One region of the Ensifer canadensis genome, then DNA from elsewhere that is predicted to be linked to it. Evidence: riboswitches for the same ligand, from Rfam matches in the RefSeq annotation. Region 1 holds a riboswitch; each other region holds the start of a gene.
The links. Region 1 has a riboswitch for thiamine pyrophosphate ahead of thiC (phosphomethylpyrimidine synthase ThiC). Riboswitches for the same ligand answer to the same signal wherever they lie in the genome.
Positions count from the first base shown of each region.

Region 2: it holds a riboswitch for thiamine pyrophosphate, as region 1 does, so the genes downstream of both, thiB (thiamine ABC transporter substrate binding subunit) here and thiC (phosphomethylpyrimidine synthase ThiC) in region 1, are expected to answer to the same signal.
Region 3: it holds a riboswitch for thiamine pyrophosphate, as region 1 does, so the genes downstream of both, thiO (glycine oxidase ThiO) here and thiC (phosphomethylpyrimidine synthase ThiC) in region 1, are expected to answer to the same signal.

Region 1 is NZ_CP083371.1:536,189-543,912, forward strand. Features, by position in the region: gene J3R84_RS22085 (diaminopropionate ammonia-lyase) at 1-268, shown strand, start outside; gene J3R84_RS22090 (M20 aminoacylase family protein) at 274-1,449, shown strand; gene J3R84_RS22095 (Zn-dependent hydrolase) at 1,494-2,732, shown strand; gene thiC (phosphomethylpyrimidine synthase ThiC) at 2,996-4,819, opposite strand; TPP riboswitch at 4,914-5,045, opposite strand; gene J3R84_RS22105 (sigma-54-dependent transcriptional regulator) at 5,223-6,584, opposite strand; gene J3R84_RS22110 (sensor histidine kinase) at 6,588-7,724, opposite strand, start outside.
Region 2 is NZ_CP083370.1:3,538,988-3,546,711, forward strand. Features, by position in the region: gene J3R84_RS17240 (multidrug effflux MFS transporter) at 3-1,241, opposite strand; gene J3R84_RS17245 (MarR family winged helix-turn-helix transcriptional regulator) at 1,238-1,717, opposite strand; gene J3R84_RS17250 (ABC-F family ATP-binding cassette domain-containing protein) at 1,795-3,621, opposite strand; gene J3R84_RS17255 (thiamine diphosphokinase) at 3,625-4,275, opposite strand; partial or broken gene J3R84_RS17260 (GNAT family N-acetyltransferase) at 4,362-4,845, opposite strand; TPP riboswitch at 4,980-5,097, shown strand; gene thiB (thiamine ABC transporter substrate binding subunit) at 5,147-6,175, shown strand; gene thiP (thiamine/thiamine pyrophosphate ABC transporter permease ThiP) at 6,207-7,724, shown strand, end outside.
Region 3 is NZ_CP083371.1:963,257-970,980, reverse strand. Features, by position in the region: gene J3R84_RS24180 (ATP dependent DNA ligase) at 156-596, opposite strand; gene J3R84_RS24175 (hypothetical protein) at 829-1,029, shown strand; gene J3R84_RS24170 (hypothetical protein) at 1,388-1,657, shown strand; gene J3R84_RS24165 (hypothetical protein) at 1,893-2,396, opposite strand; TPP riboswitch at 2,610-2,741, shown strand; gene thiO (glycine oxidase ThiO) at 2,964-3,959, shown strand; gene thiS (sulfur carrier protein ThiS) at 3,949-4,146, shown strand; gene J3R84_RS24150 (thiazole synthase) at 4,149-4,922, shown strand; gene J3R84_RS24145 (thiamine phosphate synthase) at 4,919-5,536, shown strand; gene J3R84_RS24140 (hypothetical protein) at 5,752-6,021, shown strand; gene J3R84_RS24135 (hypothetical protein) at 6,145-6,546, shown strand; partial or broken gene repC (replication initiation protein RepC) at 6,742-6,938, opposite strand; gene ugpB (sn-glycerol-3-phosphate ABC transporter substrate-binding protein UgpB) at 7,527-7,724, shown strand, end outside.

The sequences.
Region 1 (7,724 bases):
GGAGGATGCCGTTTCGATCATGAACCGCCTCGCTCGCCCGAAAGGGGGCGATCCGGCAATCGTTGCTGGTGAAAGCGGCGGTGTCGGGCTGGCTGGCCTCATCACGGTCGCCGGAGACCCGAACATGCGCGCCGCCCTCGGCCTTGATGCCAATTCGCGGATCCTGGTGATCAATACCGAAGGTGCCACGGATCCTGAACGCTACGAAGAGCTGGTTGGCCTCGCGCCGGCTGATGTCGCCGGGGCTGAGAAATTGGAAAGGGTATGACGCGGATGGCAAACACGGATATCGACAAGCTTGTGGCGGAGATGACGGCGTGGCGTCATGACCTGCACGCCCATCCGGAATTCGGTTTCGAGGAAAAGCGGACAGCGGCCTTCGTTGCCGCCAAGCTGCGGGAGTTCGGCCTGGACGAGGTCGCCGAAGGTATCGGTGGCACCGGGGTGATCGGCACGCTGCGGCATGGAACGGGAAATCGCGCCATAGCGCTGCGTGCCGATATGGATGCGCTGCGTATCGCGGAACAGGGGACAATTGCCTATTGCTCTACCCGGCCCGGCACGATGCACGCCTGCGGCCACGACGGCCATACGGCGATGCTGCTCGGCGCAGCGAAGCTGCTGACCGAGGAGGGCGGCTTTGACGGGACCGTGCGCTTCGTTTTCCAGCCAGCTGAAGAATGGGGGAAGGGTGCACTTGCCATGCTCGCCGATGGCATGCTGGAACGCTTTCCCTTCGACGAGATCTATGGGCTGCACAACATGCCGGGCCTGCCGGTCGGAAAGTTCGAGACCCGTGCCGGCGCCATCATGTCGGCCGAAGACAATTTCGAGGTCACGCTCAAGGGCGTCGGCGGCCATGCCGCGCGACCTCACGCGGGCAACGAGACGCTGGTCGCTGCCTGCGCGACAGTGGTCAATCTCCAGACCATCGTTTCGCGAAGGCTCTCTCCGGCCGATATCGCCGTCGTCTCCGTGACCGAATTGATCACCGACGGCACGCGCAATGCCTTGCCAGGCCTGGCCCGCATTCTCGGTGATGCGCGCAGCTTCCGACCTGAGGTGAGCGCCAGGATCGAACAGCAGATGCGCACGATCGCCAAGGGGACGGCGGATGCCTATGGCTGCGAGGTCGAGGTGACCTATACGCGTGAGTTCGTGCCGCTGCTCAACGATCCGGCTCTCGTCGATCATGCCTTCGCAGCGGCCGGTGCGGTGTTCGGGACGGACAATGTCGCCGTCGCCGCCGAGCCGATGACCGGATCGGAGGATTTTGCCCGGTTCCTCGCGCATGTGCCGGGTTGCTTCGTCTTTATCGGCAACGGCCAGGAATCCGCGCCGCTGCACAATCCGCATTACGACTTCAATGACGATGCCTTGATCTTCGGTGCCCGGTTCCACGCCGAAATCGTCCGGCAACGGCTGGCCGCACCGGATGTGGGGCAGTGACAGTCGCGATGCTCAATACAAACACGATTGAAGGCGGCGCCGTCATGTCTCATCAGTCCATTAATGCCGAACGTCTGCTTACCCGCATCCGCGAACTCGGCGCGATCGGGCGCAACGATCAGGGGCAACTGACACGGCTTGCTGCGTCTGCCACCGACAAGCTCGGGCGGGACCGCCTAGTCGCTTGGCTGCGGGCCGCGGGGCTGGAGATCGCCGTCGACCGCATCGGCAATATCTTCGGCGTCTGGCAAAGCCAGGATAACGCCGGGCAATCGCCGTTAATGCTCGGCTCCCATATCGACACGGTCATCAATGCCGGCATCTACGATGGCAGCTACGGCGTGCTGGCCGCCCTCGAAGTCATCGAGACACTGAAGGAGCAGGGATTCGCGCCTGTCCGCCCGATCGTCGTCGCGGCCTTTACCAACGAGGAGGGGGTGCGCTACGCGCCCGATATGCTGGGGTCGCTTGTTCATGGGGGCGGCCTTGCGGTCGAAGCCGCGCTTGCGACGGTCGGAACCGATGGCACGACGCTCGGATCGGAACTCGCGTGCATAGGTTACGCCGGCACCGCGGAGCCCGGCTTTCTGAAACCTCATGCCTATGTTGAATTGCACATCGAGCAGGGGCCGGTGCTTGAGCGCGAAGCGACCACGATCGGCGCCGTCGAAAATCTGCAAGGGATTTCCTGGCAGCGCGTGACCATCGACGGCGTTGCCAATCATGCCGGCACGACGCCGATGGCAATGCGCTCCGATGCGGGCCTTGCTGCCGCGCGCGTCGGCCTGTTCCTGCGCGAGCACATCGCGCGATCAAACGCGCCGAGCGTTGCGACGATCGGAACCATGCGCTTCGAGCCGGACGCGATCAACGTGATCCCCTCGCGCGCGGTCTTTACCATCGACCTGCGCGACCCGGACGAGGATCGCCTGAGGGCACTTGAAAGCGCGCTTTCCGGCTTTCTCGACCGGCTTGAGCAGGAAGAGCATGTGATCGTCTCTGTCGAGCGTCTCGCCCGGTTCGAGCCCGTCAGTTTCGACGGTGCGATCGTCGCGGCGATTGAAGTTTCCGCGAAGGCCCGTGGGCTGAAGAGCCGGCGGATGACCTCCGGCGCCGGCCACGACGCCCAGATGATCGCGCGCATCGCGCCGGCGGCGATGATCTTCGTGCCGAGCCGCGACGGGATCAGCCACAATCCGCGCGAACACACGGATCCGGCAGATCTCGTCGCCGGTGCCAATGTCCTGCTCGACGTCGCCGTCCGGCTTGCAGGTAGCCCTTAGGGCGCCGGAAGGGGCCGGGTGCGACCTCCTTGGAGCGATCAAGATGCTGATGCGGCAGCAATTCCTCTCACACCGTCATGCTCGGGCTTGACCCGAGCATCCAGCCGGCACCTCTGTGTCAGCCTCGTATCGACAAGCCGGCTGCCTCCAATGTGGATGCTCGGGTCGAGCCCGAGCATGAAGAAGAGATGGGCCATTGCGTAAAGAGTGCCGGAGCCCGCCGGGCGCCAGAAGGGGCGGGGTCGCCGCCCCTTCTGGCGTGGTTATCCCCGAACGTCTGCCTCGCTGTCGACCGGCATATAGAGGTCGCCACCCTCACGATACTTGGCCGCCATCGCTTGAAAACCTTCCTTCTGCGCCTCGGCGCGGATGTCGTGCGAGATCCGCATCGAGCAGAATTTCGGCCCGCACATGGAGCAAAAATGCGCGACCTTGTGCGCCTCCTTCGGCAAGGTTTCGTCGTGGAAGGAGCGGGCGGTTTCCGGATCGAGCGACAGGTTGAACTGGTCCTCCCAGCGGAACTCGAAGCGGGCGCGCGACAGGGCGTCGTCGCGGGTGCGGGCCGCCGGGTGCCCCTTGGCGAGATCGGCGGCATGGGCCGCGATCTTGTAGGTGATGACGCCCACCTTGACGTCGTTGCGGTCGGGAAGCCCCAGATGTTCCTTCGGTGTCACATAGCAGAGCATGGCCGTGCCGAACCAGCCGATCATCGCGGCACCGATGCCCGAGGTGATGTGGTCGTAGCCCGGGGCGATGTCGGTCGTCAGGGGCCCAAGCGTATAGAACGGCGCCTCGCCACAGACAGCGAGCTGCTTGTCCATGTTTTCCTTGATCTTGTGCATCGGCACGTGGCCGGGGCCCTCGATCATCACCTGGCAGTCTTTCGCCCAGGCGATCTTCGTCAGCTCGCCCAGCGTTTCCAGTTCGGCAAATTGCGCCGCGTCATTGGCATCGGCGATCGAGCCCGGACGCAGGCCGTCGCCGAGCGAAAACGAGACGTCATAGGCGCGGCAGATGTCGCAGATCTCTTCGAAGTGCTCGTAGAGAAAGCTCTCCTTGTGGTGGTGCAGGCACCATTTCGCCATGATCGAGCCGCCGCGCGAGACGATGCCGGTGACGCGGTCGACGGTCAGCGGGATATAGTGCAGCCGGACACCGGCATGGATGGTGAAGTAATCGACCCCCTGTTCCGCCTGCTCGATCAGCGTATCGCGATAGACTTCCCATGTGAGATCCTCGGCGATGCCGTTGACCTTTTCCAGCGCCTGGTAGAGCGGCACGGTGCCGATCGGCACGGGCGAGTTGCGGATGATCCATTCGCGGATGTTGTGGATGTTGCGGCCGGTCGAAAGGTCCATCACCGTATCGGCGCCCCAGCGGGTGGCCCAGACCATCTTCTCCACTTCCTCGGCCATCGACGAAGTGACGGCGGAGTTGCCGATATTGGCATTGATCTTCACCAGGAAATTCCGGCCGATGATCATCGGTTCGGATTCTGGGTGGTTGATGTTGGCCGGCAGCACGGCGCGGCCGCTGGCAATCTCCTGGCGGACGAATTCGGGCGTGACGTGATCGGGGATATGGGCGCCAAAGCTTTCGCCGTCGCGTAGCGCGGCGCGTGCAGCGTCGCGGCCAAGGTTCTCGCGGATGGCGACGAACTCCATCTCGGGCGTGATGATGCCGGCCCGCGCATAGGCAAGCTGCGTCACCGCGCGCCGGCCGGTTGCGCGCAGCGGCGCGTGACGGAGGGGAAAGGTCGGCGTCAGCCGGTCGCCGGAGGCAAAGCCGTTGTCTTCCGGCCGCACGTCGCGCCCGTCATAGGCTTCGACATCGCCGCGAGCGATGATCCAGTCGCGGCGCGGTCTTGGCAATCCATCCTCGATGCGGATGTTGGCATCTTCTACGGTGTAGGGACCGGAGGCGTCGTAGACGGTGACCGGCGGCTCGCCCGACGTCGGGTGCAGGGTGATTTCGCGCATGGGAACGCGGATGTCGGGATGGATCGTGCCTGGCTTGTAGACCTTTTTCGAGGCGGGAAGCGGGCCTTTTGTGACCGAGAGTTCTGCGGGTTTGGTGGCAATATTCATGATGAGGCTCCAAGTTTGCGGTTGGAGACCCAGTTCTGAAGCCGGAAGGAAAAGACATGTTTGCCTGAAATTCCGCGCGAATGACGGAATCGTGGCGTCAATGTCTGCACCGTCCCTACGCCAGTATGAACTGGATCAGGTTCAACGGGTCACTGCGCCTCGGTCGGCAAAGCCGATCCGCCCAGCAGTATCTCAGCCCCTTGACGGGACCCCCCTGGTGAATGCCTAGAGATAGCCATCGATCCGGATGCGCCGTCAAGCGTTAATCCGAAGGTTGCGTGTCAGGCCTGTTGATTGCCCGGTAGAGCGTTTCCGGATGAGACGAAGCCGCGGGCACGCTCGTTCTTTTCGTTTTTACGCATTTCCTGACGGAAAACCGCTCCGCACTTTTCCTGGAAATGCGCTAGCGGCCGGACTTCTCTGATCCCCGGCGATCGGCATAATCCGCACGGTTGATGCCGTGCCGCTGCAGCTTGTCATAGAAGGTCTTGCGCGGAATGCCGAGCGCTTCGATCGTCGCCTTGACGTCGCCGTGCTGCGCCCGCAGCGCTTCTTTCAGAATTTCCGCCTCGTAGCGCTCGATCCGCTCGGGCAGGCCGGCACTGGTCGGCGCCGCGGCAATCGGTTGGCCGAGCGAACCTTCGACGCCAAGGGCGACGCGCTCGGCGAAGTGCGAGAGCTCGCGCACATTGCCCGGCCAAGAATGAGACCTCAGATAGTGGCTGACGGCCGGCGAAAGCGTCGGCACGTCGCGCTTGAAACGCTCGGCTGCCCGCGTCAGGAAATGCGAGAAGAGAAGGGGGATATCGTCCCGGCGTTCGCGCAGCGGCGGGATCGACAGGGTGACGACGTTCAGCCGGAAATAGAGATCCTCGCGAAAATCGCCCCGCTGGGCCGGGTCGCCGAGGTCGATCTTGGCCGCGGCGATGACCCGAATATCGACGGGGCGCACGATATTGGTGCCAAGCGGCGTGATCTCACGGGCTTCAAGCACTCGCAGCATCTTGACCTGCGTTGCCGGCGGCATCGCCTCGATCTCATCGAGGAAAAGCGTGCCGCCGCTCGCATGCTCGATACGGCCGACGCGCTTCTTCAGGGCACCGGTGAAGGCGCCGGGCTCGTGGCCGAAAAGCTCGCTCTCGATTACCGTTTCCGGCAGTGCGCCGCAGTTCAGCGCCACGAAGTTGCCGTTGCGGCGCCGGCTCCAATTGTGCAGCAGCGTCGCCACCACCTCCTTGCCGCTGCCGGTTTCGCCGGCAACAAGCACATCCACGTCGGTGTCGGCGATATGCCGCAAGGTCTGGCGCAGCCGTTCCATGACCGGTGTCTGGCCAATCAGCGGCAGGCTCTCACCGGCGACTTCGGCTGCGCGTTTCAGCGCGCGGTTTTCCATCACCAGCCGGCGTTTTTCCAAGGCGCGGCGTGCGCTCTGCACCAGACGGTCGGCGGCAAAGGGTTTCGGGATGAAATCATAGACGCCGTCCTTAATGGCCTGAACGGCCATCGGGATATCGCCGTGGCCGGTGACCAGAATGACGGGCAGGTCGGGGTCGAAATCGGCGATCCGGCGAAACAGCGTGAGGCCGTCGATCCCGGGCATGCGGATATCGCTGATGACGATCCCGCTAAAATCCGGGTTGAGGATTGCGAGCGCTTCCGCCGCGCCGGGAAAGGCGGAGACCGCGAGGCCGGCAAGCTCCAGCGTCTGCTTGATCGCCCGCCTGAGTTCGCTGTCGTCGTCGACGAGGCATACGGATTGCTGCATCGCTCAGGCCCTCTTCAAACGCACGGTGAAGACGGTGCCCTCAGGGCTGGTCTTGACCTCGATGTCGCCGCCATAGTCGGCGACAATCTCCTTGGAGATGGCAAGGCCGAGACCGAGACCTTCATCCTTGGAGGTGTTGAACGGCGTGAAAAGGTCTTCGAGGATATCGGGCCGAATGCCCGGACCATTGTCGGCGACAACAAGCGAAACTGTTTCGGAGGGGCCTAACTCGCACCGCACACGGATCTCAGCGTCTGCCCGATCACCGAGGGCTTCCAGGGCATTCTGCAACAGGTTGATCAGCACCTGTTCCAAGCGGATGCGATTGCCGAGCACGCTGAGGCCGTTATCAGGCAGGTCGATGACGATCGCGTCCATGCGGCCGGCAAAGCGGCTGCGCAGCAGCATTCGAGCGCCTTCGATCACCTCCCGCATCGCCGTCGGTTCGGCGACGAAACGGCCCTTGCGCGCAAAGCTGCGCAGTTCGTCGGTGATGGTGCCGACCCGCTCGGTCAGCGCAGCGATGCTTTCGAGATTTTCGACGGCGGTTTCTTTTTGGCCGCGGTCGAGGAAGGTGCGCGCATTGTCGGCATAGGCGCGGATGGTTGCGACCGGCTGATTGATCTCGTGGGCAACGCCCGCCGCCACCTGTCCGAGGATTGCCAGGCGGTTGGCCTGGACCAGTTCCTGCTGCACCGCCTGCAGCCTCTCGCCCGTGCGCCTGTGGTCGGCGATCTCGGTTTCGAGGTGATCGCGGGCGAGGCTTAGGTCCTGTGTGCGCTCGGCCACTCGGCGTTCCAACTCATCGCGCGCGGCGCGTTCGTTGGCCGCGACCTGCGTCAAAGCCTGGCGCCGGCGAAGAAGGAATGCGGCAAGCGCCAGCAGCGGCACGATAACGGCAAGGGCCAGCAGCCTTGCCTCGCGGCTCGCGGCGCCAAGGGCTGCGTCTAGCGGTGCCAATTGCTCCAGCCGCCAGCTGGTCGAGGGCACCATGGTCTCGACCCTGAGGTATTGCCGCTCGCTGCTGCCGGGCAGAAGCGCTGTCAGCACGCTCGATCCATTGCTCGTTGGCTCGATCCGGCGGAACGGTAGCGGCAGCAGGGAGGCATCGCCGAACTGCAGGCTGTCGCGGATGGCGGC
Region 2 (7,724 bases), on a different replicon from region 1:
TCTTATTCAGCCGCTTCCGGCAGGGGCTGCGTGCCATCGACTGGCGCCGCCAATGGCGTCAGGCGAACGGTGCGGCGATACCAGAGATAGCTGAACACGCAGAGAAGGCCGAAGCTCGGAATGATCGTGCCGAGCGCCAGCACCGGCACGCCGACAACGGCCGCCAAGGCGCCGCCGAGAAGGCCGGCGCCCATCTGGATGAAGCCCATCATCGCCGACGCCGTACCGGCGATATGCGGGAAAGGCGCCATGGCCGCCGTCATCATGTAGGGCATGACGAAGGCGATGCCGAAGGCGTAGACGCCGACCGGCGCCATCACCGCCAGGAAGCTCGGTTCGAGCGCGTGCATGGTGTAGGCGAGCGCCACACTGCCGAGCGCGATGAAACAAAGACCGACCGGCACCAGCGCCTGCGGCGTGAACCGCCGCATTAACAGCCGCACCGTGACCGTGCCCGAGAAGAAGAAACCGGATTGCATCAGCATGCCGACGCCGAATTCGGTCGGCGTCAGCCCGACCGTGCCGATCAGGACGAAGGGCAGCATCGTCGCTTGGGCGTAGAGCGCGCCGACGGCGCCGGCAATCACCAGGGTCGAGGAGACGAAGCGGGTATCTGTCAGAAGCTCGCGATAGGCGGCAAGGATCGGCCGCAGATGGCCCTTGGCCGGATCGGGCGTCGCGGTTTCGGCCATGAAGAACTGCACGCAAACGCAGGCCATCAGCGCAAAGCCGACCATCAGGAAGAAGATAGACTGCCAGCCGAAGAGGCCAAGCGCCAGGCCGCCGAGCGTCGGCGACACCGCCGGCCCGATGGCCAGCATCATGCCGATCATGTTCATGATCCGCGCCGCCTGAAGGCCGGTGAACTGGTCGCGCACGATGGCGCGCGCAACCGTCATGCCGACGGAGGCGCCGATGCCCTGCACCAGGCGCCCGGCGAGCAGGACCGCGACCGATGGGGCAAAGGCTGCCATCAGGCTGCCGGCGAGGTAGATGGTCATGAAGATCAGCGTCGTGCGCCGGCGGCCGATGACGTCGGAGAGCGTGCCCGAAACCAGCTGTGCGAAGGCGAAGCCTGCGAAGTAGAGCGACAGCGTCATCTTGATCGCCGCCTCGCTGGAGGAGAAGGCGCGGACCAGTTCGGGCATTGCCGGTGTATAGAGCGCCATGGAAACGGGGCCGAGCGCGACAAGGAAGGCGCCGATGATGCTGGTGCGCCGTTCGCTCATGCGGCGCGTCATGGCTTTGCACCCTTCTCCTTGCCGGCGACGCACGGATCGAGGCCGCGCAAATTTTCGCGCAGGATACGCAGGTTGGCGCAGAGCATGTCGCGCGTCGCCTCGTCGAGCCCTTCCGTATAGGCATTCATCATCTCGCGCAGCCCCGCCATCAGCTCGGCGAGCAGCGGATCGGCCTTGTCGGTGATGACGACGTTCTTGGCGCGGCGGTCGGCCGGGTCGGGCAGACGGGCAACCAGCTCCATCGCCTCCAGCCGGTCGAGATAGGCCGACAGCGTCATCGGCTCGATGCCCATGCGCGTGGCGATTTCCGCCTGCTTGATGCCCTCGGTCAGCGCCACCTGGATCAGCGTGCGCGCTTCACCGGGCGTGATGCCGAGATCCATGGCGTTGACCTTGCGGTCAAAAGCGCCACGCAGAAGGCGGGAGACATCGGTCAGCAACATGCCGATGGTTTCGGATTCGAGTTTTGTCGGCATCAGGATCGTTCACGAGAGATATAATAAGTTTTCCTTATCATACCCCTTGCCAACTTTCAACGCGGGAGCGGCGAGGCTCAGCCCTCGAGCTCCTCGCGCAGCATCTCCAGTTCCAGCCATTCCTCTTCCATGCGGGCGAGATCGCCGCGAAGCTTTTCCAGCTCCTTCGCCAGTTTCGCAAACGTATTCGGGTCCTTGGCAAAGAGGTTGGGGTCGGCCATCCGCTCCTCGCGCTTGGCTGCCTCCGCCTCCGCCTTGGCGATTTCCTTCGGCAGGTTTTCGAGTGCAAACTTCTGCTTGTAGGAGAGCTTGCCCTTGGCCTTCGGTGCCTCGGCTGCGGGGGCAGCGGCATCGGCCACCTTGGCCTTTTCCGCCTTCTCCGTCTTGCGCCGCTCTTCGATCGCGCCCTTGCGCTGCGCCATCATGTCGGTGTAGCCGCCGGCATATTCGATCCAGCGGCCGTCAGGCGCTTCGGGATTGGCCGGCGCGATGGTCGAGCTCACGGTGCGGTCGAGGAAGTCGCGGTCGTGGCTGACGAGGATGACGGTTCCGGCAAAGCCGGCGACGACCTCCTGAAGCAAGTCCAGCGTCTCGATGTCGAGATCGTTGGTCGGCTCGTCGAGGATCAGCAGGTTGGTGGCGCGGGCGAGAATGCGTGCCAGCATCAGCCGGGCGCGCTCACCGCCCGACAGTTCGCGGATCGGGGTGCGCGCCTGCTCCGGCTGGAACAGGAAGTCCTTCATGTAGCCGGTGACATGGCGCTGCTCGCCGTTGACAATCAGGCTCTCGCCCCGGCCGTCGGTCAGGTAGTGGGCCAGCGTATCGTCGAGGTTGAGATCCTCGCGCTTCTGGTCGAGCGTCGCCATCTCAAGATTGGTGCCGAGTTTCACCGTGCCGGTATCCGGCTCGATCTGCCCGGTCAGCATCTTCAAAAGCGTCGTCTTGCCGGCACCGTTCGGGCCGACAAGGCCGATCCGGTCGCCACGGTGCACGCGAATGGAAAACGGCGCAACGATCGTCCGCTCGCCGTAAGCCTTGGTGATCTTCTCCGCCTCGATCACCAGCTTGCCCGATTCCTTGGCGTCGGAAGCCGCCGCCTGAACGGAGCCCTGCGGCCCCTTGTGGCCGCGATGGCGCGAGCGCATGTCCTGCAATTCGCCGAGACGACGCATGTTGCGCTTGCGCCGGGCGGTAACGCCGTAGCGCAGCCAATGCTCCTCGCGCTCGATCGCCTTGCCGAGCTTGTGCTGCTCCAGCTCTTCCGCCTCCAGCACCTCGTCGCGCCAGGCCTCGAAATGGCCGAAGCCGCGGTCGAGCCGGCGGGATTGGCCGCGATCGAGCCAGACCGTCGCGTTCGAGACCTTTTCGAGGAAGCGCCGGTCGTGCGAGATCAGCACCAGGGCCGAACGGCTGCGGGTCAGCTCGTCTTCGAGCCATTCGATCGTCGGCAGATCGAGATGGTTGGTCGGCTCGTCGAGCAGCAGGATATCCGGCTCCGGCGCCATCACCCGGGCAAGCGCTGCGCGGCGCGCCTCGCCGCCGGAAAGGCGTGCCGGGTCTTCTTCGCCGGTCAGACCCAGGTGCTGCAGTAGGTAAGCGACGCGATACGGGTCGTCGCTTGGGCCAAGGCCCGACTCGGCATAGGCCTGCACCGTGTCGTAGCCTTCGAAATCCGGTGCCTGGGGCAGGTAGCGAACGGTCGAGGACGGATGGCGGAAGACCTCGCCCGATTGCGCTTCGGCAAGACCGGCGGCGATCTTCATCAGCGTCGATTTGCCGGAACCGTTGCGCCCGACAAGGCAGATGCGATCCCCCGGCTCCACCTGCAGGTTGGCGCCGGCCAGAAGCGGCGTGCCACCGAAGGTCAGGAAGATATCGTCGAGTTTCAGAATGGGAGGCGCCAAGGCTCAGGCTCCGGAAAGGTCATAGGGGCGGGCGAGAACGATCGCCCGGCCGGTGTCGAGGGAAATGCGAAGGGGACCCTCCGCGACATTGGAAACGGTGCGCGAAGACCCGAACGGCAACGTGAAATCGGTGAGCGGATAACGCGCGTTGACGATCGTAAGCCCGATGAGATCGGTCAGTCCGAGGATCGAGAATAGGCTGCCCTTCGGCAGATCGATTTCGATCTCGCCTGCAAGCAGCGGATAGGCCTCCTCCTCACCCGAGGTCATGAACACCGGCAACCCACGTTCGGCCAGCGAAGCAGCCTGAAGCAGGTGCAGGAAGGCATGGTCGCTGCGTGATCCTCCGAGCGCGCCGGCAAAGATCAAGGCTTCGGCGCCACGCGACAGCGCCGCCTCGACAGCGATTTCGCCATCGGTCGCAGCCTTGGCGGCGGGATAGGGCTCGCGCGGGACATCGGCAAATTCCGCGAGCAGCGCCTCCTCGGTCGAATCGAAATCGCCCACCCAGACGTCGGGGGTCACGGATAGCACCCGCGCATGCCGCATGCCGCCATCGGCCGCAACGAAGCGGCTGCCTGCGAGCTGGCGCGCAAGGCGATCGGTCGGGGTCAGTGCACCGCCGAGCAGAATGGTGAAGGTGGATCGGGCCATGGCAAAGCCCATAGCGCAAAGGCACGGGCAAGGAAAAGCAAGAAAACCGAACAAGGGCGCGATCCGGCGATTTTGCGTCCTCGTTGTCAGTGATCTTCGGGCAAGGTATCGGGAAACAGCATCTCCGCATAGATCCCGGGGTTGGAATCGGGGATCTCGATGGCGCCGACCGTGCGTCGGTAGAATTCGGCCGGGCCGACGCCGCCGATGATGGCGTAACCGTAGCCTGCGTCACGCATCGCCGTCAGGCTCACGCGCAAGAGCGCCTCGCCGATCCCCGTCCGCGCATGGCCTCGTCGACGCCCGTCGGCCCGAAGAAACCGAGCGCTGTGACATCGTGGCAGGCAAAGCCGACGATCCGGTCCTCGAACACCGCGATGTGCATGCACGTCGGCGTCGATCTGAAGGCCACCTCCGCCTCGCCCGCCCAGCCGGAGCCAAATGTCTGCTCGATCCAGGGAACAACAAGCTTCGTTCGGGTGCCATTGCGCGGTGAATGCCGATACCGTCAGCAAGCGGTGATCTCGCTTGTGCCGGCAGTGCATAAAGGCGAACGAGCATGTCAGTCATCGCAGGCTCCTTCGGCGTCTGCAAACTCTGCCGACGATTTTACCCCATGCGCCGCGGCGCGAAAATGCGGGGCGGGCGCTTTTGCCGTCCTCAAACTTCGCTTGCCATCAAACCGGCTCGGCGGTAAATCTCTACCCGCTCTAACGGGGTGCCTTCCGACCGCATGGCGGCCGAAGGCTGAGAGGCGTTGAACGCCAACCCGCGGAACCTGATCCGGCTCATACCGGCGGAGGGATTAGACGCGATCGGATCGATACGCCCTTTTCCCATGCAACATCATTTTTAGGGAGAGGTGCCTGCCATGTCCAATTCATCGCAACTCAAGGTTCTTAGCCGGCTAGCGCTTGCCGCGACGGCAGGACTTGTCTTCGCGGCCAATGCCGTTGCTGCCGACAAGACGCTGACCGTCTACACCTATGAAAGCTTCATCACCGAATGGGGGCCGGGTGCCAAGGTCGCCGAAGCTTTCGAGAAGACCTGCGAATGCAAGGTCACCTATGTCGGCGTCGCCGATGGCGTCGAGCTTCTGACCCGCCTCAAGCTCGAAGGCGCGGCCTCCAAGGCCGACATCGTGCTCGGCCTCGATACAAACCTCGTCGCCGAGGCCAAGGCCACCGGCTTCTTCGCGCCGCACGGCATCGAGCCTGCCAACGTCAAGGTACCCGGCGACTTCACCGACGACACCTTCCTTCCCTATGACTACGGCCATTTCGCCGTCGTCTACGACACCCAGACCTTGAAGACGCCGCCGAAGAGCCTGAAGGAACTGGTCGAAGGCGACGCCTCTCAGAAGATCGTCATCGAGGATCCGCGCACCTCGACGCCGGGCCTCGGTCTGCTTCTCTGGGTCAAGGCCGTCTATGGCGACGAAGCCGGCGCCGCCTGGGCCAAGCTCAAGGACAGGGTACTGACCGTAACGCCGGGCTGGTCGGAAGCCTATGGCCTCTTCACCAAGGGCGAAGCGCCGATGGTGCTTTCCTACACCACGTCGCCCGCCTACCACATGGTGGCGGAAAACACCGACCGCTACCAGGCGGCCGAATTCTCGGAAGGTCACTACATCCAGATCGAAGTTGCCGGCATGACCAAGAGCGCCAAGGAGCCGGAGCTTGCCAAGCAGTTTCTCGCCTTCATGACCGGCCCGGAGTTCCAGTCGATCATTCCGACGACCAACTGGATGATGCCGGTCGCGGCGACCAAGGAGCCGCTGCCGGAGGCTTTTAGCAAGCTGGTCAATCCGGAGAAGACTTTCCTGCTGCCGTCGGAAGAGGTGGCGGCGAACCGCAAGGCCTGGATCGACGAATGGCTGGCCGCCATTAGCAAGAACTGAGGCGCATTTGTTCGCGCCTGCCGAAAATCGCATCACGATGACCGCCGGGACTTTAAGTCTCGGCGGTATCCTGCTGTTTGTCGGCCTGGCGATTGCAGCCCTTTTGCTCCAGAGCGGTGACTTCGGCAACAGCGTGCTGTTCGATGCCTATATCTGGCGGGTAACGCGCTTCACCTTGCTGCAGGCGAGCCTTTCGACGCTGCTTTCCGTTGTTCTTGCCATCCCGATCGCACGGGCGCTTGCGCGCCGGCCGAGCTTTCCCGGCCGCGTCTGGGTTCTGCGGGTGATGGCCCTGCCGCTCGGCCTGCCCGTGCTTGTCGGCGCGCTCGGGCTGATCGAGATCTGGGGCCGGCAGGGCGCGCTCAACACCGCCCTCGCCGGCCTCGGGCTGCAGCAGCCGATCAGCATCTACGGCCTTTTCGGCATCCTGCTCGCCCACGTCTTCTTCAACATGCCGCTTATCGCACGTCTCTTTCTCGCCGGGCTCGAGCGCATCCCTTCGGAATACTGGAGAACCGCCGCCAATCTCGGCATGCCGCCAGCCGCACTCTTCCGCTTTGTCGAGTGGCCGGTCCTTCGGGGATTGCTGCCAGGTGCTGCCGGCCTCGTCTTCATGCTCTGCGCCACCAGCTTCACGCTGGTGCTGACGCTCGGCGGCGGGCCTGCCGCCAGCACCATCGAGGTCGCGATCTACCAGGCGCTGCGCTTCGATTTCGACCCGCCGCGGGCGATCGCCCTGTCCGCCCTACAGATCGTCATGACCGGAGCCCTGCTCCTGGCTCTAACGCGTGTCGCGACCGAACCTGCACAAAGCGCAACCGCGGGCAAAATCTCCAGACGCTATGATGCAGGAACCGGCCTCTCCCGGACGTCCGACGCCGGCTGGATCCTGTTCTCGCTGCTCTTCATCGGCGCACCGCTGATCGCCGTCGTCGGTTCCGGCCTGCGTGCGGATCTGGTGAAGCTTGCCGGCGACCCGACCGTGCATCGTGCTCTCGTCACCAGCATTGTCATCGCCGTCCTCTCGGCATTCTTTTGCGTCACCATGGCCGCCGCGATGATCCGCGCCGCCGGCATCGTCGTGGCGCGTCGCCACGCCCCGACCTTGGCCAGGGCATTTGCGGGCACTGTCACCGCCAGCACGTCGCTGGTGCTACTGGTGCCGCCGGTCGTGCTCGGTGCGGGATGGTTTCTGCTCCTGCGCCCCTTCGGCGATGTCGCCCGTTTCGCCCCCGCCATCGTCGTCGCCATCAACGCATTGATGGCGCTGCCGTTCGTGCACCGGATCCTGGCACCGGCGATGGCAACACATGCCGCACGCACCGACCGACTGACAGCAAGCCTCGGCATCCGCGGCTTCCATCGCCTGCGATGGATCGACTTGCCGCCGCTCCGGAAACCGTTGCTGATGGCGTTCTCCTTCGCCATGGCGCTGTCGCTCGGCGACCTTGGTGCAGTGGCGCTGTTCGGTTCGCAGGACATGGTCACGCTTCCATGGCTGCTCTACAGCCGGATGGGCAGCTATCGCACCGCGGATGCAGCCGGTCTG
Region 3 (7,724 bases), 430 kb from region 1:
GCATGCGTTGTAAGCAGTGCAGCAACAACAACGGTAACGTGATCCGGGTGCAAAACACCGACGGTGATTGTCGACCGCAGCGATGGAACATTGTTGTCGCACCCGAGTTATAAGAGCGCCCCAACGTATCAGCTCCAAGGCCCCTCTTCCCCGGTCTATTTTTTGAGCTCGAAGACATCCACGTTCTCGGCCAGCTCGCGCAGGCCTTCGAACGATGGATGCCGTAACTTCCCTTCGCTGGTGATCTCGGTATAGGTGATCTCGGCGACAAATGCCGGCTCACAGAAAACCGCGTTCTTGCGCTTGAGCGCGACCGGCGGCATGTCCGACAATTGCTTGCGAAGGTCGCGGGCCATTTTGTCCGTAAAGCCTGTTCCGACCCCGCATACATAGACCAGCTCGTTGCCTCGCCTCGCCGTAAGCAGCAACCGCGAAATCGCGCCGGCCACCTTCGTCGATGGCTCACATCCGACGACTACAAAGCCGTCGCTCTGGATGCACTTCAGCTTTACCCAATCGCCGCAGGCACCTTGGTCGAGAACCGTGGGCGGGTACTTTAGCCAGAGCCATAAGGCACGCACGCCGAACAGATTCACGATACATTAGCAATCGGAACAATGCCCTACCGCACGCGTTTTTAAATGCATAAGCGTTGGTGTATTGTGGAGGCAACCCAATGTGGGCTCCGGACGGTCTGGCTACTCTCCAACCCAAAGACCGTCTGGATCTCCCTCCACGATTCCAGTGTAATCCCCCCAGCAACGGCGCATACTCTATGCGGGGCAAACGTCGGCCCTGTTCTCCCCTGGGCTGGCTGGGATTAGGGCTATGGGTAAAGCGGTTCGATCTCGCACAGGGATTGTAACGCCTGACGACTTCAAGCAGATCGAATGTGTCTTCCGGGAAATGGTTCAGGAAAGGCACCTCGCCTTTGATAGCGATGAAGCCGTTACGCTCGCGGCGCACCTGATCAGCCTTTTTCAAAGCGGCATCCACGACCACGATGCGCTCAAACAAATAGCTGGTTAATTGGGAGGGTGGCTGCCTGACCCGGCGGGACAACTGGAAAAGAGCGGCCTTCTTTTAGGGCTCTGCGGGAAGACCGCTAGCAATCTCAGCAACGACTAAATATCGAACTAAATCTGATGATTGGCGAGAACAATTCGCATTTAAGGAAAGGAGCGGCTAAGGAGTCGTCTCGTTTCCGCTGTCGTCCCCGCGGCGCCTTTTATAAGCGCCGCTTCTCTGTGGGCTCTGAGCCGGATTCCCCGCTACCAGCAGCAGTTCGACGCACGCAAATCTCAACTTTTGCTCACTTGGAGCCAATTAAAGATTTCGCTATCTTTCTCTCTTCGGTGAAGGCGGTAGCTCAAGAAGGGAGGTCTAAATGGCTATTCACTTTGACCAGTCAGGTTTTGAACTCGCACCCGAACAGCTCGATACACTTCAAAGGATATTCGATCGCATTTGCTTCGAAACGAGGATCCCGCGCCAAGACATCCGCGCTGGCCGCCTCGCAAAATTCCTGATGGATGAATTTAGGTTCGGCAATACGGATGAGTTGGCGTTAACAGAGTGCGGTCGCTGGTTCTGTAGGCGGGCGAGCCCAACACGTCGAATTCAGAGCGAACAGCAACCGACCAGTATGCTGCACTAGGCGATGTGTTGCTCAACACCGCAGAGTGACGCGCTGCCCCACTCTCGGCCCTCGACTGGGATCACACTACGCCAAGCATACTCCGGTCGGCGTGGCCGCGCAACGGCCACGCCGTCATCGAGATGCCCCAGAGACAGCTGAAAATATTCCGGATCCGAGGCCCGATCTGATATGCATGTGCTCGTTAATTCAGCGCCGGCGTCGGTCCCCAGACCTCGCGATCGAATCGGCACGTTCATGTCCCAGCTGCGAGCAGCAGGCGGCGTGACTTATCGAGACCAAACATGTCGCCATAGCGATCGAGCGCGACCATGACGGAGGTGAAGTTGCTTGCATTGACCGCCCTTTCGCGGCCGAGCGAATTTTCTGCACAGATATGGCGCCATTCGGATTTCCTTTTTACTGGGTGCTGGCCATTTTCCGACCGGGCTTGCACCGTGAACCACTCAAAACGGGGGACTCTCATGGATGCAGGACGGCGCCCTACCGAGGAGAAATGGTCGAACTGCATGAGCACGTTGATCGCCGTGGCTCTCATCGCCTCGGGCGCGCCCGCGCAGGCGGACACGACGGTGTGCTTGGGAAATGTGTGTACTGTCACTTCCAGGGACGGCACCAACCATGAAAGGTCTCTGAGCGACATCAATGAAGAAGCGAGAAAGGAATCGCTTGAGAACATTCGAGACATTGATTGTAGTGTGGCAGACGATGCCTCCACTTGCCTGAGAGCAAAACTCACGCTGCAGCGCCTTTTCTACTAAACGCATGCTCCTTGATGCCTTCCCGCCGCTAAACGAGTGCGAGGCCCGCCGCATTGATGCGCCGGCTCATGTTGCTCCTCTCAGCGCGATACGCGTTGAGATGTGCTCTAAGGCATGCGGATGACTTTCTAGCCCCGTTGGGAATGAACTAACAACGCTTGACAAAGCACGGCATTGGCCGTTCAACTCGGTTCATTCACCAGGGGAGTCCCGACAAGGGGCTGAGATATTGCTGGGCGGATCGGCTCCTTCGACCGCAGCGCAATGACCCGTTGAACCTGATCCAGTTCATGCTGGCGTAGGGACGGTGGGAACGACGGCAGTTGCGACAGCTCCTTTGCGATCGCGTGGACGTGTCTCTATCTTTCCAGCGCCAAGATCTGGGTCTCCAAACGTCAAGGTTGGAGCCGACCAATGGTTTTTTCAGATGTCGTACACGAGCCAAACCGCGGACATAGACGGCAACATCGACGCCCGTTAGCGGTGCGGCGCATGGATGAATGGCCCTACAGCTCCGGCCAGGTAACAGCTCGAACGGCTGCCAAATGAGGCGGGTGCTGATCAACGGAGCAGGTGTCGTCGGCCTTGTCACCGCATACGAACTGGCGCGACGCGGCATTGAGGTCTACGTCTTCGAACGTTCAAAACGGATTGGCGCCGGCGCATCCTGGTTTGCCGGCGGCATGCTGGCGCCCTGGTGTGAGCGCGAAAGTGCCGACGAGAAAGTCGAACGCGTCGGCGCGACAGCCATCGAGTGGTGGAAGACGGCGCTGCCCGATGAGGTCGTGCAAGAGGGGACACTTGTCGTCGCCGCCGCGCGCGATACACGCGAGCTCGATCGCTTCGCGGCGCGAACCAAAGGGCACAGACGGCTTGATGCAGACCAGATAGCCGAACTGGAACCAGATCTCGCCGGCCGTTTCTCTCGTGCACTCTACTTCCCGAGGGAAGCGCATCTCGATCCGAGAGAGGCGCTGTCTTCACTCCATGACACATTAATCGCCATGGGGGTGCGTTTTCATTTCGGCCAGGCGACCGATGCCACCGTCGATCGCCGTGTCGATTCGCATATTGACTGCACAGGCCCTGCCAGGCTCCCGGATGACGCGGCACTGCGGGGCGTGCGTGGCGAGATGCTCTATCTGCGCACCGGCGACATTCAACTGTCGCGTCCAGTGCGCTTCCTGCATCCTCGACACCCCGTCTATGTCGTTCCACGCCGCCAGGGCGTCTTCATGGTCGGGGCAACAATGATAGAGAGCGAATTGTCCGGTCCTATCACTGCACGGTCGCTGATGGAGCTCTTAAACGCAGCCTACGCCCTGCACCCGGCCTTCGGCGAAGCGCAGATCACCGAAACCGGAACTGGCATTCGCCCCGCCTACCCCGACAATCTGCCAAGGATCACGAAAAGCGGTTCGATCTATTCCGTGAACGGTATGTATCGGCATGGTTTCCTGCTCTCGCCGGCTCTTGCGCACGACGTTGCCGAACTTCTGCTCAACCCGGACCACAGATCGGAGTTCTATGATGAACCTTAACGTCAATGGCGAAGAGCACGAGGTCGCCTGCTCGACGCTCGCCGAACTGATGGCTGCACTCGACTACGAAGGAAGCTGGCTGGCGACCGCTGTCAACGGCGAACTCGTTCACGCGGCCGACCGCGATCGATGGCGCTTACGCGATCATGATCGCATCGAAATTCTCTCGCCGATGAAAGGTGGCTGACCATGCTGCAAGTCTACGACACGGAAATCACCTCCCGACTGCTCCTGGGCACAGCGGGCTATCCATCTCCAGCCGTGCTTTCGGACGCAGTGCGGGCTTCAGGGACACAAATCATCACGGTCTCGTTGAGGAGAGAGACGGCCGGCGGCAAAGCCGGAGGTGCGTTTTTCGAACTGATCCGCGAGCTCGGGACGAAAATACTGCCGAACACCGCCGGCTGCCACACCACCAAGGAGGCGGTGCTCACTGCTAAGATGGCGCGCGAGGTTTTCGAGACGAACTGGATCAAGCTCGAAGTGATCGGCAATCACGACACATTGCAGCCGGATGTGTTCGCGCTGGTCGAAGCCGCACAGATCCTTTCAAACGAAGGCTTCGAGATCTTTCCCTATACGACCGACGATCTGGTCGTTGCCGAGCGCCTGCTGGAGGCTGGCTGCCGCGTGTTGATGCCCTGGTGTGCTCCGATCGGCAGTGCCATGGGGCCACAAAACCTGTCCGCCTTGAGGTCGATGCGCGCACACTTCCCGGACGTGCCTCTGATTGTCGATGCGGGCATCGGCCGCCCTTCGCATGCAACGACGGTGATGGAGCTCGGTTTCGATGCCGTGCTCCTGAATACGGCGGTGGCCGGTGCCGGAAATCCGGCCTTGATGGCATCGGGTTTTGCCAAGGCGATCGAGGCCGGTCGGCTGGCTTTTGAAGCCGGCATGCTCGAACCGAGAGACATGGCAGTCCCCTCCACCCCGGTCATCGGAAAGGCGGTCTTCTCATGAAGCTCGATCCCTTCTACCTCATTGTCGACAGCGCGAATTGGGTCGAACGCCTCGTTCCAATTGGAGTGAGGCTGGTCCAGCTTCGCATCAAGGAAAGACCCGATAGCGAAGTCCGTAGCGATATCCGCATCGCCAGAACCATATGCGAGAGACACGGTTGCCAACTTGTTGTCAACGACCATTGGCGCATGGCGATCGACGAAGGCTGCGATTTCGTTCATCTCGGCCAGGAAGATCTGGCGCAAGCTGACGTGGCCGCGATCCGTGGGGCCGGCCTTAAGCTCGGCGTCAGCACACATGACGAGGCCGAACTCGATATGGCGCTGTCAGTCGCGCCCGACTATGTCGCGTTGGGTCCGGTCTATCCGACCGTTCTCAAAAAGATGAAGTGGGAGCCGCAGGGACTTGCTCGCCTCGCCACATGGAAGAAGAAAATCGGACCGACCCCACTGGTTGCGATCGGTGGACTGAACCTTGAACGCATTGATGGCGTCCTCACCCATGGCGCGGATTGTGCCGCGGTCGTGACCGACATTACACGTAGCCAGGATCCCGAGGACAGAACTAGGCGATGGATCGCTGCAACCTCACGATGGCGCATTGCGCCAGCGTGAACGAGATCTTCGTTTCCCAGCCGGCGACCACGGCCGAGCACCGTCCCCAGATGAGCCTCACCCTCAGAAAAGCCGCCACAACGGAAAATCGACCGAATATAGATGCCTAGAAGAGTGCCGCGAGGCTAACGTGTGACGGCGTAGTCACCGACGATCCTTGTTTCGCAAGCATCGTCAAGGTATATAGAAACCTGAAGGTGCTGTGGTCGAGGAAGATGTCTATTGTTGCAGTAAAGGTTTTGTCGACTGTCAATGCCCCTTATGGGACGAAGCTTTCGGCTGAGCAATTGGCATCCAAGATTTCCGATCCTGCCAGCGCAGTCAATTTCGATGCGTCGGCGTTCTCCTTTTTTTCCGAGGTAGACGAGAACCTTCAGATCTCGTTTCTTGGCGAAATGCACGTTGATCCGGCGATCGCTTCCGACTTAGCACGTAAGTTCTCGGCACTCGCCGGTTACCCGCTTCCTTTGGCGCGGGCGGCATAGTTGGTCGAACACCCAGCCAGCAGATGGGGGGACCTGTTTGACCACGCTGGCCGCATTATCGATCAGGCAAGCTCCCAACTCACATTGATCGACAATTGCACTTTTGGAGGCGGTACCGCCCTGATGCTCCAGATCGATCATCGCGAGAGCTTTGATGTCGACATCTTCATCGATGATCCGCAGCTTCTGAACCCGAAGACACAGGGCTACGCGCTCGACATCAACCCTGACGGCTATCAGTCCGATGGATCAAGAACATTGAAGATCGTCTTCGAGAATGTTGGCGAAATCGACTTTATCTGCGCGCCCAGCCTCACTGACCACCCGACGGTGAAAGCGGAGGTGCGCGGTCGCGACGTCCTGCTTGAGACCCCTGGCGAAATCATCGCAAAGAAAATATTTTACCGCAGGGCCACGATGCAGCCCCGCGACATGTTCGACATCGCCTGCGTCGTGAGGGATCACGGTGTCGAGTATCTCAATGAGCCCTTACGCCCTTCGGAGACAAATGCGAGAAGGCTCTAAAAGTCGCTCGCCAGATGAACCCGCAGTTCGCGGAGACCATCATGACAAGACTTTTGTACCGTGAAGGCTTTTCGAGATTCCACGCCTGGCACAGGCAATGACGATCAAACTCCTGGAAGCCATCTGCGCCCATTCGACCGGCGCAAAAGTCTAGCATGAGCCCATCCAAGTCATAGACCGCCACTTTGGGCGCTACTAAGGCTCCCGGACTGAAGCGCCATTTGCTCGCAACAACGCCATCAACACTGGCCCGAGCGAAAACTCCCCTGGCCGCGCCTTTGCCGTCAGATAGCACAGACAACCGCCGGCCGAGTTGATGTGGCCGGCCTTCTCGAGAATGAGGCCATCGTTGCGGCGACGCTTTCCGGTCCGATCGCCTCACAAGCATCCTGTTAGAAAAGACAAGTCCAAAATCGCTTACGATGCAGGCTTAACAGTCCTGAGCCTGATGCCTTGCCGGCTGGGCATCTCTGCGAAACTGGCTCCGTGCGCGCGATGTGCCCACGCTGGTCATGCTGCACGCCCAAAAAAGGATGAGCGTACCAGGCGGCGGCCGCTATCGCGGCCAAAGCCCGTTCGCGCGCGGCTTGACCGGTTAAAAGGGTCGCCGCGGAGGTTCAGCGCAAGCGCCGGCCGCAGGCCGGGAACCGGGACCGACTACCCCCGGCAAGCCGCTCCGCACTCCCGAGGCATTTCACGCTTCGCGACCATGCGCCCACGCCCCCGGGCAGCCAAAACCGAGGCGCAACAATCTCGCCCAATCGCGCAGATTTGGCTGGGATTTCCACCGGCCTCGGTGACACGGCACGCCATGGTTAAGTGGAATACGTGTTCTATTGTCACATTTTCGTTGCGTATTCATTTCATTTCGCTTTTACTAATTTTTGGTTTCGCAACGAAGGTTGTGCAAGCTTCGATCGAGGAGGATCGATTTTGCCGGGCGTGCCAAATGCCCTGGCTTTTGAGAAATGGGAGGAATCATGTTCAGACATTTGAACTGGACCGTCGTGGTCGCGTCCGCATTTTCAGTCGGCCTTGCTTCAAACGCATTGGCCGCTACCGAGCTTTCCTGGTGGCACGCCATGACCGGCGCCAACAACGAAGTTGTCGACAAGCTGGCAAAGGAATTCAACGACAGCCAGACCGCCTACAAAGTCGTGCCCGTCTTCAAAGGAACC